2 regions of the Acetivibrio cellulolyticus CD2 genome follow, and region 1 is predicted to be linked to the other one. Evidence: riboswitches for the same ligand, from Rfam matches in the RefSeq annotation. Region 1 holds a riboswitch; the other holds the start of a gene.
What was found. Region 1 has a riboswitch for nickel and cobalt ahead of ACECE_RS0224290 (hypothetical protein). Riboswitches for the same ligand answer to the same signal wherever they lie in the genome.
Positions count from the first base shown of each region.

Region 2: another riboswitch for nickel and cobalt. It lies ahead of ACECE_RS0207450 (ABC transporter permease); the one in region 1 lies ahead of ACECE_RS0224290 (hypothetical protein).

Region 1 is NZ_JH556659.1:978,510-986,576, forward strand. Features, by position in the region: gene ACECE_RS0224280 (GNAT family N-acetyltransferase) at 1-303, opposite strand, end outside; gene ACECE_RS0224285 (cation diffusion facilitator family transporter) at 620-1,519, opposite strand; gene ACECE_RS0224290 (hypothetical protein) at 1,536-1,946, opposite strand; NiCo riboswitch at 2,002-2,095, opposite strand; gene abc-f (ribosomal protection-like ABC-F family protein) at 2,317-3,939, opposite strand; gene ACECE_RS0224300 (copper amine oxidase N-terminal domain-containing protein) at 4,275-5,702, opposite strand; gene ACECE_RS0224305 (DinB family protein) at 5,725-6,198, opposite strand; gene ACECE_RS0224310 (hypothetical protein) at 6,372-6,920, opposite strand; gene ACECE_RS0224315 (GNAT family N-acetyltransferase) at 6,980-7,453, opposite strand; gene ACECE_RS0224320 (dockerin type I domain-containing protein) at 7,821-8,067, opposite strand, start outside.
Region 2 is NZ_JH556653.1:1,217,593-1,225,659, reverse strand. Features, by position in the region: gene ACECE_RS0207470 (ABC transporter permease) at 1-1,942, opposite strand, end outside; gene ACECE_RS0207465 (ABC transporter ATP-binding protein) at 1,935-2,720, opposite strand; gene ACECE_RS0207460 (sensor histidine kinase) at 2,940-3,935, opposite strand; gene ACECE_RS0207455 (response regulator transcription factor) at 3,940-4,608, opposite strand; NiCo riboswitch at 4,838-4,935, shown strand; gene ACECE_RS0207450 (ABC transporter permease) at 4,983-6,374, shown strand; gene ACECE_RS32310 (glycoside hydrolase family protein) at 6,452-6,724, opposite strand; gene ACECE_RS0207440 (DUF3795 domain-containing protein) at 7,013-7,345, shown strand; gene ACECE_RS0207435 (flavin reductase family protein) at 7,390-8,028, shown strand.

The DNA.
Region 1 (8,067 bases):
TCCTTTTACACAATTCTTTTCTATCCAGTCCATAATGTTTTTTACAATTGTTTTTCCTATTCCACACCCCTGATATTCAGGTATAGCAATAATATCAACTATAGTAAACATTATTCCCCCATCTCCGACAACACGTCCTATCCCCACTGTTTTGTCCCCGTCTTTTGCCAATACACAATAAAGTGAACCCTCAATCCCCTTTTTAACTGCTCCTTCATCATTGACAATATTCCATCCAACAGATGACCGTAAAAACTTATATTCTTCAACTGACGGAAGTTCATTCACAAATTCTATTTTCATAATCTTCACCCCTATTTAAATAAAAAGTTTCCTTGAAGCAATATTCCTTATCTTTTCTACTCATCACCCTCACCACTAATAAGTGTATTAAATCTTTACAAATATCAGTCAACTTCTGGTTAAAAAACCCCACAGAATCACAATTAATATGACTCCGTGGGGTCTAATTCCACGTGTAAGGCACTTGAAATTGCTTTGAATTTTCAAATAGTCTTGCCCCTATGCAGCTCGTGCTATTTACACCTTATGCATACTCACCTTTTGGATTATTTTCACACACATCTTCCATTTTGTCAATAGGCTCTAGCAGAAATGCTTATACTTCAATTTCAGAAGAATAAGGCTCAAGGTGAGCTATAACCTGTGCGTTCGCATTGATTTCATTACGTATTTGTTCTTCAATACTATGAATTAGTTTATGCGATTCTTCGACACTCATATAAGGTTCAGTCATAATATGCATATCTATATGCATATCATTTGCACTTCCACGGCTACGTATATCATGGGCATCTTTAACCTGATCAAAACGAAGTGCAATATCCCTGATTTTTTCTGTATCAACTGCCACTTTATCAACCAGCACACCACTATTATCTTTGAAAATTTCATATGCTGCATAAATAACAAAACCTGATACAACAAGAGATGCTATTGGGTCAATTATTGGGGGTAATCCCAATTTAACACCTACAAGTGTTGCCAATACGCCAATGGAAACATATATATCACTTCTTGTGTGCATGGAATCAGATATTAAAATCTGACTGCCCAGCTTTTTACCTACATTATACTCATATACTGACACAAATATATTAATGCAAAGCGTTATAATTAGTACAATCAGGCTTTCTATTGTTATATTTGGAGCAACAGGCTTCATAAAGCTGCTTATTGCATTCAGGATTATTTTCCCGCCTATAAAAAATAGCATTCCAGCAATAAAGAGACCTGTAAGCGTCTCGAACTTTTTGTGTCCATATGGATGATCCTTGTCAACCGGCTTCGAGGCCAATCTAATTCCAATCAAACCTACAACATTGGAAGACCCGTCAGTCATCGAATGAAAGCCATCCGCAGTCATACTGGCACTATGAATAATACTACCGACAACAATCTTCAACAATGCAACCGCTATGTTTGCAAATAGGATAACCCAGAGTACACGGCTTACTTTTTTATAAACATCTACTGCCACACTTATCAATCCTTTCAACTAGTTTCTCTTAAATTTACATGAGGTTATATCCAATCTCTAAGTGCATACCTTTTGTGGTACGCTTGAATTTGCCTCCATGGAAATATGCAGAAAGCACTGATAATAGCCGAAGAATTACAGTATTAATTAATGGCATTATAATTACGAGCATACGGGTATAAACTAATTGAGTTGTACTCAATAGCATTTGCAGAAACTTAAACAGTTTCCTTAATAGTGCTTCTAGCTTTCTATAAACTTTTTTATTACATACTGTACTTTTGTTGCTAACTACCGTTTGTTTCACCATCATTTCAAGCGTGTGGTGAGCATATGCCTCACCACCGTAATGAGGTACAGAAACAGTCAGCAACGAAAGTATTATAAGCACTATTAAAAAGAATACTCTATTTTTTTGTATTATACTAAAGTTCAAAAAAAACATATAATTCCTCTCTAACTAGACAAAAATACCTGTGGCATTATAATTTCATCAAAATTATAGTCCCACAGGTATTTTTCACCTGTTGCCAACTTTCGTCGGCCCAGCCCCACACACCTTATTAGGTGTATCGCCTGCTCTATTTTTATATTAAATTCTTTTATATAGTCTATGATAAAACAAGCTCATTTGTCAATGTTTTTTTCTTCATTCTTTACACCATATTAGATCGTATGAATTCTCTTTTACGTTAAGGGTCATTTTTTATATGCCTATAAAGCAAAAGTTGCTGTGTCAACTCATTACAAGCCATCATCAGCAACTTTTGAATTTATCGACATCTATTTCATCAAATATTCTTGCATCCGGCCTTTTAATTGCCTTTCAATTCAGCTATTAAACGCTGGTATTCTGTCTCAAGAGCTTGCTTGTCTGCATTAGGATTTGAAAGCTTTGCTACTGTCTCCGCTATTTTCATTTTCAGCATAACTTGTTCAGTATCACTTTTCACTTTGGTCTGTTTTTTTTGCCTGCTTAAATTGTAATCCTCCAACTTCCCTTCAAAGGTGGTTATAGTCTGATTTTCAAAAATAAGAACTCTATCAGCTACCGAATTCACAAACGCTCTATCATGTGAAACAAACAGAACTGTACCTTCGTACTCACACAGAACACTCTCTAGGGCTTCTACAGATAGCATATCAAGATAGTTAGTAGGTTCATCCAAAAGCAGGACATTGGCATCCGAAACAAACAATTTTGCAAATGAAACCTTTATTCTCTCTCCACCGCTCAAGCACTGAATGTCTTTATACACATCATCCGTACGAATTAACAGTCGTGCAAGAATTGTTCTAGCTGTTGTCTGCGATTGAACACTATCACGCATCACATTTTCAAGCACTGTTTTATTATACTCAAGGTTCTCAAAAGTCTGATGAAAATACCCTAACTTTGCTTTTGGAACAATACGTATGCCGTCATTTAAGTTTTTGTAAATCAGATTCAATAATGTACTTTTTCCGGTCCCATTCTCACCCCAAAGAGCAGTTTTCGAGCCATTCGGTATACTAAAGCAGGTTTTATCAAATATTTTCTTGCTGCCATAACTGAATGAAAGCCTGTCAGTGGAGATAACAACCCTGTTTTCAGGCGGATTTGTCATGGAAAAATCCAGTCTGATTTTCGGTAGTTCTTTTGGTTTTTCTTTTATTTCGAGCTTTTCAAGACGTGTTTTCATACTGTCAATTGCATTGTGGATTTTTTCCTGTTTTTCATTCGCACTTCGTCTATGAAGCCTTGCTTCAGAATTGCCCATCCTCTTTGGAGCTTTCCTCACAGATTTTGCCTTAGATTGCCTATCAACTATTGCAGATTCAAGGATTGATTTTTCAGAAATATACTTCTTATACTCATCTAATGCCTGATCATGCTCCATTCCGCTCTTCTTTTTGTAAAAAGAATAATTTCCATTATAGACCTTAAGCTTCCCGTCCCTAACCTCAATTATTTTATTGCATAAGCTGTCTAGAAGAAGCCTGTCATGACTGATAAGCAAAAATGAGTCTACCTTGGATAGCTTTTGTTTTAGAAGTTCAACCCCATGATAATCAAGGTTTGCAGTAGGCTCATCGGCAAACACCATAAGATTTTCACTATTAAAGGCATTAGCAATTTTGATCCTCGTATTTTCGCCTCCGCTGAATGCTTTTTGCTGTACCTTATGTGAAAGATTGAACTCCTTTAATAGCTTTTGTCCTGCATTTATACTCTCATCGGAAAACTGGCGTATATATGATATATTAAAAAATTGTCTTACAAAACCTTCATCGGGTTCTATATCCTTCGAAAGAATGTTCATAAGAGTGGTCTTCCCTGATCCATTTTGCCCAACTATACCTATCTTGTCACCCGAATATATTTTTAATTCATCAATCTCAATTATAAGTCTGTCACTATAGAACTTTTTAATATTTAAAGCATCTAATATAAGCATAAAAAAATCTCTCCTCCACCCTTTTTAGCGTGCTGGAAAGATACAAACAGCCATAAAAACAGAAAATACAGCAAGGCATTAACTGAAATATAGATGAATTGTTACGCTAATCCAGCACAAAATAAGAGCACACTGTACTCTCTTAAAATCGAATGATTTTTTGCCGAATTAGCCAATCTTCATCAGTAAATACCTTACCCTTTCATAACATTTAGGAATGCTGAAAATATAACTTCGGCTACAATACATGTGAAAAATCCCAAGTAACATTTCAACTATTCCTAAATTTAATTTTACTCTAGAAAAAACAACAAATCAAGCCCCACACAGATTCATTAATTATTTATTGTTAGTTTGTCTGTTTCAGATGGTGATACTATAACAACAATCCTTTTTGAATCAATTTCAATATTCCAACAGGTATTCTTACCTGAAGGTTTGTAACTTTGAGCTACAGGTTCCTTATCACCTAACGGATTCATAAGGTAAGGCCCATATAACGTCTCATTTATTTTAATTTCTTTCTGCAAATTAACTATAATTTCGTTTACCTCATCACCAAGATACTTAAGTTCTGAGTCACCTGAATCAACCATATAAGCAGTAATAGCCTTTTGCAGGTTATTTCCCTGATAATAATCACCTTTATCAAAGATTTCTTCAGCAACATATATATCTGATTCCTTTGGGATATCTATCTTTACCATCTCATTAAATTGAGAAAAGCTTATTGTACCTACAACACCTAGATTTTCACTTTCTAAATCCTCCACTAATAATTTTATACTTTTAACATAATTAGTATTTTTGTCAATTATCATCTCAAAATAATTTGGGGACTCAAACATGACGAACGAAAAATCTCCCATTGCATTATCCAACAGGATACTGCCTGTGAATTTGACCTCGTTATCTTCAACATCCATATCCAAAGAGGCACAAAGTGCATCATCTAATTTTAATAGACCTTCATCAGCAAATTGTTCCAAAATACCTTCAAAAGCCATATTAGTATCAAACTCTTGCCATTTATTCAATATATAGTTCTTTTTATAAGCCTTCTCGTTGTAACAAATCCCCTCACCTTTTTCCAATCTATAAACATCCTCACTAAATGTTTCCGCCTCATAATTCATAGCTAGTATTTTTTCCTCTTTATTGACCTTTAAGTCTAGAGATTCTCTTCTTTTTTCATATCCATAAAACTCTGCAGTTACATTGGCACTAAAAAACTTAACTGCTTCCATAGACTTTTTTACATTATCAAGAGCTTCCCTTGTTTTATTAAACTTAGCCTCATCTGCTATTAGTATCATTTTATACTCTTCATTCCAAACAACCTTTTTCCCTAAGCTTTGAGACACAAATCTCAATGGGATATATGTAGTATCCTTATATATAAATGGGACAGCATCAATAATGTCTTCTTTATCATTAATATACACTGTCTTACTATCAATTTGTAATGAGATTACAGTTGAATCCTTAATCACCTTGATACTTCTTTCTTGTCCGTTCCATATTATGTGCTTATCATCATCAGGAATTCCGAGATCAGTCATTAATACCCTTAAAGGCAAAAATGTTCTACCGTCTTTAACTAATGCAGAGCTTGCAGATCCATCCATTTGAGGTTTTTCTTTCCCATCAATAACAATTGTTAACTGCGAAACCTCAATTTCATCCTCCTGCGCAAATGATACAAGAGAGGACATATAAAAAATAGCAAAACAGGATAAAAACACAACTAAAAATTTCTTCATTTTTTTACCTCCTAATTAATTATTATTCTATCCAATCAACAGGCTTAAGGCCTCTATCCCTTAGAATACTGTTACAGTGACCAACATGATACTGTATATGCCTTATTTGCATGAAAACTACATCCAGATTGGTTATTTTTTCATTGAAGGCAGAAAGCATTGTAAGCCATTCATCATCTTTATCTTCAAAGTAGCATATACAAATATTTTTCACAATATCCTTATAATCCAGCATTTCGCTTTTTGAAACATAACCTTCCGGCTTATTATCCAATTCAGGATAAACCTTTCTTTCTTGGAAAGGCTCTACAAAAGCAATATTAGGCTGCCGCATCCAGTAATTTGCACCGCATAAGGCATGCACAATCTGCTGCCAAAACACATATCCCCCGGCATTTACATTCCATATTTCATCGGGGCACTGCTCAATCAACTTCTCCAGCATAGAAAACGATAGTGTAAACTGTACCCTGCATGTTTTAAGAATATTGTCCATATATCCACCTCCACGTCCATATCAGTATTTCCAATTTAACATCTATATCCAACAATATTATACTTCAATATAACACATTTGTTTAAATCCAACAATTCTTATTGTCGCCTTTTCCTAAATTGAGTAGAGCTTATGCTACAAATCAGTATAAACCCAACCATTGCCAGTGAGAATTATCTGAAATCCAAGGTGAATTCTTCAGTATACCCATCACTGTTAACAGAAACTGTTACCATGTTATTATCAATCCATTCAATGTTATAATTACTACGCTTAATAGGTAAATCAGGTTCTCCAAAACTGACCATATCCATTAAATTCACAACCTTAAAAATCGAATAGACAACCTTATATCCACGAACTGTACAACCAGTTATACTGCAATTTTCTTCAAGCAACAAAATGTTATTACCCCTGGGCGAAGAGAAATAATAGTAATTTGGATGACTAAGCATAAAATATGAAAAAGCATTTACCAAAAAGCAAAATAACATGAGTAATAAACCCAAAATAATAAAAGTAATTTTTGCTGATAATTTTCTTGAGAAGTATATCCCCATCAAGGCAGTAATAACTGCAATCAACCCATAATTGATGTAAGTGCAAATATCTTCATTAATTAAGCTGAAACTGAACTTTATCTTGAGAAACCACAGTAGAATCTTACAAAACACCAACATTCCTAATAAAAAAAATAAAAAGAACTTCCCAAACCTCTTCATTCTTCTCCTCCCATGAATCAAAGGGACACAGAATATGCTCCATTTATTAAGCCTTCCTGCTAATTTTTTATTGGCTTTTTAAAATATATAATAGTCAAATTATCATTTATCTTATCCGTTTTTCCAGTTTTCACATATCCCATTTTTTCATATAAATGATGATTTCTTTTTAAATCATGAGGAGTTTCCAAATCCCACTCCACAGCGGAATTATGTAATTTTTCAACATATTCAATTGCTTTTTGCCCTATTCCAAGATTTTGATACTCTGGCAAGACATAAATTGTATGTAATTTAAAATGTAAATCATCTGGATTCTCATGTACATATACTGCTCCTGAGAATTCTTCATCCACTAGAATTTTATAAAAGTAATGTTCCGCAATACTTTTTTGAATGCTCTCTAATTTTTCATTACATGGATTCATATCATGGTCTTGATACCTTTCCAATAAAGGTAAAAAGCTTTTTCGCTGTCCTTCCAGTATTAATTCTGCATCCTCCAATTTTGCTCTTTCAACTCTAATTTCCACCACTATTCCTCCACAAATATGTATTAAACTGCAAAGTTCCAAAGTCCGTCTAATCTTGTTTTAGCTTCATCTTATATCCCTTAGACCCCATCAATTCATAAGAACAAACAAATACGTAATAACTATCTTTTGTTTATGCTTCCATTATTTAATATTTTCGTATAGGTGTCAACACAAAACCTCAATACTTTACAAGAACCAAAATGATAGTTTTTTAAAGTCTATATACTTGCGATCTCTGCAGCTATGCTCTCTATTGAGAACTCAAGGGCTATGTAGTTTTTTATATGTTGCTTGTTTCATTAATTTGCATAAAAAAACAGGGCATCTCTACATTATAGAAAGTTACCCTGTTTTCTAAAGTCTATTATTCAGCAGGAAATTTGCTTATTATTCCTAAAAGGTACTGTCTGTATACTCCAAAGTCAATTGAATTCACATTTCCATCACCGTTAACATCTGCTGCCTCCATACCATACTGGTAAGAGAAGCTTTTAATCATTCCAAGCAGATATTGTCTAAATACTCCAAAGTCAATTGAGTTTGCACTTCCATCACCATTTAAATCCCCTACTATATAATCTGGTTCAATTATAACAGATCCCGTGTTCTTT
Region 2 (8,067 bases), on a different contig from region 1:
GCAAAGTACCTACCGTACACCAGAAAAAGAGTGTGACATTTGTAAGGTTCATTAGTGCAAGCAGCTTGGTGATCATTTTGAAGGCTGCTGCAATATGGACTGCTGCTGCTGCAATGGGAAGGAAGAAAACTTTCAGTACTTGTGAACGTACGGTTGACTTGATTTCGTCGTGGCTCATGCCTACCTTTTTCATTATTTCGAAACGTTCCTTATCATCATAACCTTCGGATATTTGCTTGTAGTAAATAATTAATGCCGTAGCCATCATAAATAAGGTGCCTAAGAATAATCCAAGAAATAAAAATCCACCATATAGTACATAGAATTGCTTTGCAGTCTTTTGTCTGGATTCTGTGAAATTTACATAGCGATAGCTAATGCTGCCATCCTCCTTAGTGTATTCTTCTTTTTCCCTTGTGGCATTATCTACAGCATCTGCACATGCTATTTTTTCATCGTTTGTGCCATCTATGTCGAGTGAAATTTCATATTCCGGTGAGCTTGCATTTTCGCCATAAGCACTCAACTGAGCATTCATTATTTGTGACAGTAAGGCGTCACTGCTTAGAACAACATAATGGACATTCATTAAAAATGCAGCATAATCACTTGTTGATGGAAAACTATCAAGACGATTCTTTACAGTGTAAGTTTTTCCGAACAAGGTAAAATTATCGCCAAGTTGGCGGTTGCTGCTGTATGAAAGCACATTATAACCACTTATATCTGCGGATTTGCCTGTAAGATGTTCATATTCCTTTGAGGTTATGAAGCAAAAAACTTCAGTACCGGAGCTTCCAAATTGATTTTTAGTATTGGTAATAAACTGACCGTCACTATAGCTTACTGTAAATACCAGGTATTCGTAGTCGGTCAATTTTTTTATTGTCCGTCCTTTTGAGGACACGGCTTTAAGTACTGATTTAATAGTTCTATCCCGGTCATTGTTCTCTTTAGCATCTTTTATGACTGTTATGTCGTGGGGATATCTATTGTCTATGGCATCTTCTGCTCCAAGATACAAGGATACTGTGCCGCTTACCATAACAAGTACCATAGTTGAAAGAATACAGATGTTGGCAAGTCCTACTGCGTTCTGCTTCATGCGGTAAAGCATTCCAGAAACCGATGTAAAGTGCTTTGTCTGATAATAATACTTCTTGTTTTTACGAAGCAGTTTAAGAAGAGCTATACTTCCTGCATTAAAGAGAAAATAGGTACCCATAATTACAAGGACAACTGCCACGAGGAAAAGCGATATGGCATCTGTTGGGGTTTCGGTTGTAAGTGCGATGTAATAACCGATTCCTAAGGATATAGCACCTGCTATTGCCATAATAGCTTTAGTTTTTGGCTCTTTTTCACCTACATTTCCACCACGAAGCAGCTCGATTGGTTTTGCGAGCTTTATCTGCCATAGGTTTGATAAAAGAATGAGTATAAATGCTGCAGAAAACAGGCATATAGATGCCTTTATCCCGTATGTCGATATAGAGAAGCCAAACGGTACTGGAAAATCCAAAAGTTTCGAAAAGAGCATAAAAATCAGCTTAGATAAAAGAATACCTAAAAACAGTCCTGTAATGATGGAAACAACACCTGTTATGGCAGTTTCAAAAAACAAAATTTTGGCTATATGCCGTTTCTCCATTCCAAGAATATTATAAAGTCCCAGCTCTTTTTTCCGGCGTTTTATCAGAAAGCTGTTTGTGTAGAATAAAAAGATTACAGCGAATAGAGCAATGACAAAGGTTCCAGCTCCCATCATAGATTCAAGTGCATCAGCGCCGGGCATTTTTTTTATTCCTTCATTTGTTTTTATGAAACACATAATGTAGAACATTGCCACAGTGAAGATACATGTCAGGATATAAGGAAAATAAAATTTTCCGTTCTTTTTTATGGTGGTTATGGAGAGCTTCGGAAAAAACAGCTTACTCATCATGATCACCTCTTGCAGCTTCAGCGGTTTTTGTTGCAAGCATGGTCAAAGTATCGGATATTTTGCTGAACATTTCCTCTTTGCTCATATTTGCACGGTAAATCTGATGAAATACCTCTCCATCCTTAATGAAAAGAACACGCTTTGCATGGCTTGCAGCCTTAACGCTATGGGTTACCATGAGAATAGTTTGACCATCATTGTTTATTTCATTAAACAGGTGGAGCAGACTGTCAGTGGCGTGAGAATCGAGTGCACCTGTTGGTTCATCGGCCAGAATCAGCTGTGGATTTGTAATAAGAGCACGGGCAACAGCCGATCTCTGCTTTTGACCACCGGAAACCTCGTAGGGGTATTTTGTGAGTATATCATTTATGCCTAGTTTTGATGCAATAGGCTTTAGACGGTTGTTCATTTCATCATAGGATTTTCCTGATAGAACAAGGGGCAGAAATATATTGTCCTGCAAAGAAAAAGTATCAAGCAGATTAAAATCCTGGAATACAAAACCAAGATTATTTCGACGGAATGCGGATATTTCCTTTTCCTTTATTGAGACAATGCTTTTGCCGTTGAGCAAAACCTCACCGCTTGTGGGTTTGTCAAGGGATGCGAGAATGTTTAGCAGTGTGGTTTTACCGGAACCTGATTCACCCATTATTGCAACATATTCACCCTTTTCAACTGAAAAGGATACATTAGTCAAGGCCTGAACATGATTACTGCCGAATCGTGAGGAGTATACTTTTTTAAGATTACTTACATTTAATATTTCCATTTATTTTAACCTCCTGGTGATTTTAACATTATTAATCTGTTATAATGCTAAAAATAAATTTCATCTGCTCTATGGTCTGCATTTTGTAACCAATAAATATACAGAGCACTTAAGAAGCAACTTGTCATATTCATTGTAGCAAAACGAGGAAATGTACTGCCATTGATTTGGCTTACATTTCCCCTAGGTATCTTACAATATTGTAAGGAATAGATTTTTTTACTCGACCTTTATATTTGCTGTATCCAGCTTGATTTTTACGAGAGTTCCCTTGCAAACGTCCGATTCAATGGAGATAGAGTGCGACAACTTCGTTAAAATACGCTTGCATAGATATAATCCTATTCCTGTAGATTTTTTATCCGTTCTTCCATTGTATCCTGTAAATCCTTTTTCAAACACACGGGGCAAGTCTTCCGGCTGAATGCCGATGCCGGTATCCTCAATAACAAGGGTTTTACTGTTTGGGCAATCCATATATATAGATATTCTGCCTTCATGAGTATATTTGAGCGCATTAGATAAAATTTGCTCAATAACGAATAAGAGCCACTTTTCATCTGTCAGTACTTCACAGTCAAACTCTGATAAGTCAAGGCTTATTTTCTTCTGTATGAACAGCTTTGCATATTTACGGACAGCTTGCCTTACAATATCATCAAGCTTGTAACGTTTGAGAATAAAGTCGGTTGATGTGCTGTCAAGCCGCAGGTACTGAAGCACCATTTCTACATACTGCTCAATTTTAAAAAGCTCAGAGGAGAGCTCGTTATTCTGTCCGTTATCTGCTGACTGCAGCAATAAGCGCATGGCTGCAATGGGAGTTTTAATCTGATGTGCCCAAAGTGTATAATAATCTACCATATTGGTTCTTGCACTGTCTGCTTTTGAAACAAGCTGCATTTTGTCCTGATGAACTATTTTAAGCAGGTTCTGATAATCAAGTTCCAACAAATTACCCGCAGTAGGAAGTGAATCAATTGAAAGAGTAATACTCTCTTCAAGTTTACAGAGCAGATGATGCTTATTGGAATATTGCCAGAAATCAAACCCTGTAAATATTATTCCAAGGCATGTACATAGCAAAGCTGCATAGGCAATGGGTTCTGAAGGTAAATTATAAAGTATGGAAACAACTGCAAAAATAATAATAAAAAGACAGAATAGCAAGATAACTTTTGACTTGTTTTTCAAATATGCAAATAATAATCTCATAGCATTACACCATATATCCTATACCTTTTTTAGTTGAGATAAAGTCACAAAGTCCTGCGTCCTCGAGTTTCTTTCTAAGCCGAGTCACATTGACAGTAAGTGTATTGTCGTCGATAAAACTATCGGTTTCCCAAAGCTTTGTCATAATGGTATCTCGGGATACAACTTTGTCTTTGTTTTCAATGAGGACTTGAAGAATCTTATATTCATTTTTAGTAAGATCAATTTTTTTGTCATTATAAGAAAGTGTTGTATCGCTAGTGTTTAGAATTACACCTTTGTGTTCAAGCAGATTTGTTTGACCAGCGAAATCATAGGTACGGCGAAGCATTGCCTGAACCTTTGCAGTCAGCACGCTCAAATCAAACGGTTTGGAGATGAAGTCGTCCCCACCCATGTTTACAGCCATAACAATATTCATGTTGTCGGAGGCTGAGGATATAAATATGATGGGTACCTTTGACAGCTTTCGTATTTCACTGCACCAGTGATAGCCATTATAAAATGGCAGGGATATATCGAGCAAAACAAGCTCCGGATTGTATGAAACGAACTCAGTCATCACATTGCGAAAATCCGTAACACATTTAGCATCATAATTCCATGTTTCAATAGTATTCTTAATTGCCTTTGCAATTACTGCATCATCTTCAATAATTAAGATCTTATACATGTTTTTTTTCCCGCCCAAGTTCTTATTTTGCTTTTTTCGAACTAAGTAAAAGAGGCAAAACCAAAAGGAGTCAAATGCCCTTTTGGTTTTGTTAGATTGATTTTCATAAATATATCATAGATTAATGGAAAACTCAAGGAACTGCCTTTTTAAGGTGTGTAGGTATATATTGACAGATGCTGGCTAATATGATAAACTACCTTTAATCTCTTTGCACTGCATTTAATCTACAGTACAATCTGATCAGGCGATGAATGCGAATTCATGGTGCCGGGCTGCTTCAAATAGCGGCAGTGGGTGAGTGATACACACATCTACGGGACAGTAGTATGTCCTGATGGTGTGTTTTTTTATGCCTACAGGACCTACCAGCAATGGGATACCGGAAGCGTGAAATAATAAAACACTATCTTTATCTGCCGGTGATGATTTCACTGTTTGGTTCAATAATTGGTTTAGGAGCAGGTTTACTGCTGATTGAGCCGTTTCAGAATTTAATAACTGTGGAATACAATGTCCCGAAGACTCAGTTTTCTATTCGAGGGTATGATATTATACTGGTAATACTTTTGCCTGTGATTCTTAATGCAATGTCGGCACTAATGGTTGTCAAAAAAGCATTGAAAATCAATATTGTAGCACTGCTCAAAGCCAATGGCGGTAAAGAAAAAAGGAATATATTTTTAAAGGCTGTTCCTCACAAAAAGGGTCCGTTCAAACTGCGTTTTAAGTTAAAAGAAATATTTTCAAACATTCCGAGAAGCTTTTTAATGCTCGCGGGAATAACGGCTGCTTCAATGTTTTTGATGACAGGATTTCTGTTTTACAGTTGTGTAAATTTTGTTGTAGAAAACAACTTCAATGCTGTGTTTGGCTATGATTACCAATATGTATTCAATAAGCTTCAAACAGAAAATTTAACAGATGGTGAGCCCTTTATGATTTCCAGCTTTGAATATACGTCAAAGGGTGAAACTATAGGCCTTGAAATAAACGGTGTGCCTGAAAATCCAAAGTTTGTGAAGCTTCGCAATAAGGATGGCGAGATTATTCCAGCAGACAAAACCGTAATTACTTCGAGTGTTGCAAAACGGCTTAAACTCGAAAAGGGAGATACAATTACAGTCAAGAATGTTTCAAATATGAAAAGCTATGTTTTAACTATCGATGAAATATGCAACATTAAATTCAGCGAGTATGTTTATATGCCGATGAAGAAACTTAATAAAATGCTGGATTTGCCAGAAACCGCTTATGTTGGACTTTACTCGGATAAACTGTTGGACGTTGATGACAACATTGTTGAGAAACTGTTGACGGTTGAGGACAGTAAAGCAGGACTTGAAGCATCCATCAGTTCCTTTAGTTCATTATTATACCTTCTTGCCGCCTTTGCTGCGATAATTGGAATTATTATAGTGTATATTGTTACAGTAATGCTAATTGAGGAGAACCGAAAAAATATATCGATGCTAAAGGTAATGGGATATCGCAACAGGGAAATTTCGAGGCTGCTGATTAATTCAACATCTATACTTGTTTGGGCAGGCTTTTTTCTGGCTGTACCTGTTACAATTTGGCTTATACAGGTTTTTCTTGATCTCCTGACTAAAACAATGTTTTATGATTTTACCACAAGTCTTGCGTGGTGGCAGGCATTGATTTCCTTAGTGTTTATTCTGGCGGTTTATTATATTACACTGTTTTTTACCAGAAATAAGGCCCTTAATATAAATATGGCAGAAAGCCTTAAAGCAAGAGAATAAAAATTTTTATCTTGATTCAAACATTTTATATTTTTGAAGGTGCAACGATTTTTGCGCTAGCAAAATATCGAACTGATTTATGCCAGGGCCTTATGGTTTACTCCATAAGGCCCTGTATAATATTTACAGGCATTAGAAATAATAGACAGTAAAATCAAATTGTAAGAAGAGTAAAATCTGATGCTATTTCCGCATGCTACCAGAGCGATCCACTTATTAGAGGATTGGTTAAAGAAAACTTTTGGATCCCTGAAATCTTTTATTCCTGGATTCTTAATCACAGGGTTATTTTTATACTTTATCCAACTGCGGCCATTATCATTACTGTATGCAATACTTTGAACTTCCAAATTATTTAATGGGCATTTATAAAACTAAAGCCACTATTGAAATAATACACTAATATACGAAATTTTTATCGCAAATTTGAGATTTATTTATTATATATTTTAGAATGTATTCAAATTGCTTTAAAATAAAACTACAAAGTATTTTTCGGAATTGTCTTTGAATTTATTTAGATATGCTGCTAAAATTTTTGAAGATAGTATTGAAATTGGAAAGGATTAGTGATAGAATTATTATCGAACAGATGTTCGACAATAATTCTATCTATTCTATTAAGTAGGAGGGGTCTTATGAGCGATATAATAGCGTATTGCGGTTTATTATGTAATGAGTGTCCTGCATATAAAGCTACTGTACATAATGATAATGAATTAAGGGAAATGACTGCTAAAGAGTGGAGAAAGATGTTTAATCCGGACATTAAGGCTGAAGACGTAAATTGCCTTGGGTGTAAGTCGGATTTGGTTTTTGGGTATTGCAAAACATGCGATATAAGAGCTTGTTCATCAGGCAAATCGCTTGATACATGCGCAGGCTGTGCTTCATATGGATGTGATAAACTAGAAGAAATGCTGCAGTATGCCCCTAATGCAAAGGAAAGACTTGATAAATTAAGAGTTTGAGCTGTTACTTTAGAAATATAATTTTATAGCTATGGAGGTTTTGTATGAAGCTTGAAATGGGTGTTAATAAGCCAGATGTATTAGTAGAACAGTGGCCAGGGAATTACAGCGTTTTTTCCTGGATGGAATTTGTTACAGCAATACCACAGCCTATTTTCCTAATCTCAACATTAAAGGAAAATAACAGGCCCAACGCGTGCCTTCATGCGTGGTCTACATTTACGGGAGAGGGAGATAATTTTTTCTGCATTATTTCGATTCTTAAAAGTCAACATACCTATACAAATATATTAAGGACAGGGGAATTTTGCATAGGTTTTCCTGACAACACACTTATTGAAAAGTGCCGGGAAACAGTTAAAAATAATAGTGAAGATGATGATGAGATTACCAAATCCGGTTTTACAGTTGAAACTGCTGCAGAAATATCAGCTCCAAGAATCAAGGAATGCTTCCTGTCTATTGAATGCGGTTTAGAATGGGAAAAGGAGCTTTTTGAAAACAGCCAGTGGGCTTTGATATGCGGAAGGGTGAAACATATGGCCATGGATGAGGAACGTCTCAAAGCAGGTGCAGAAGGGCGATATGGAAAGAACGGATATTTTTATAATATTCATTCGCCAAAGAATCCGATTGATGGATCTGGAGTGGAAGATGGAATTGGTGTAATTCAGGTTTTGTAACTATGAAATAAATCCTTCAAATATATATACAGTATTAAT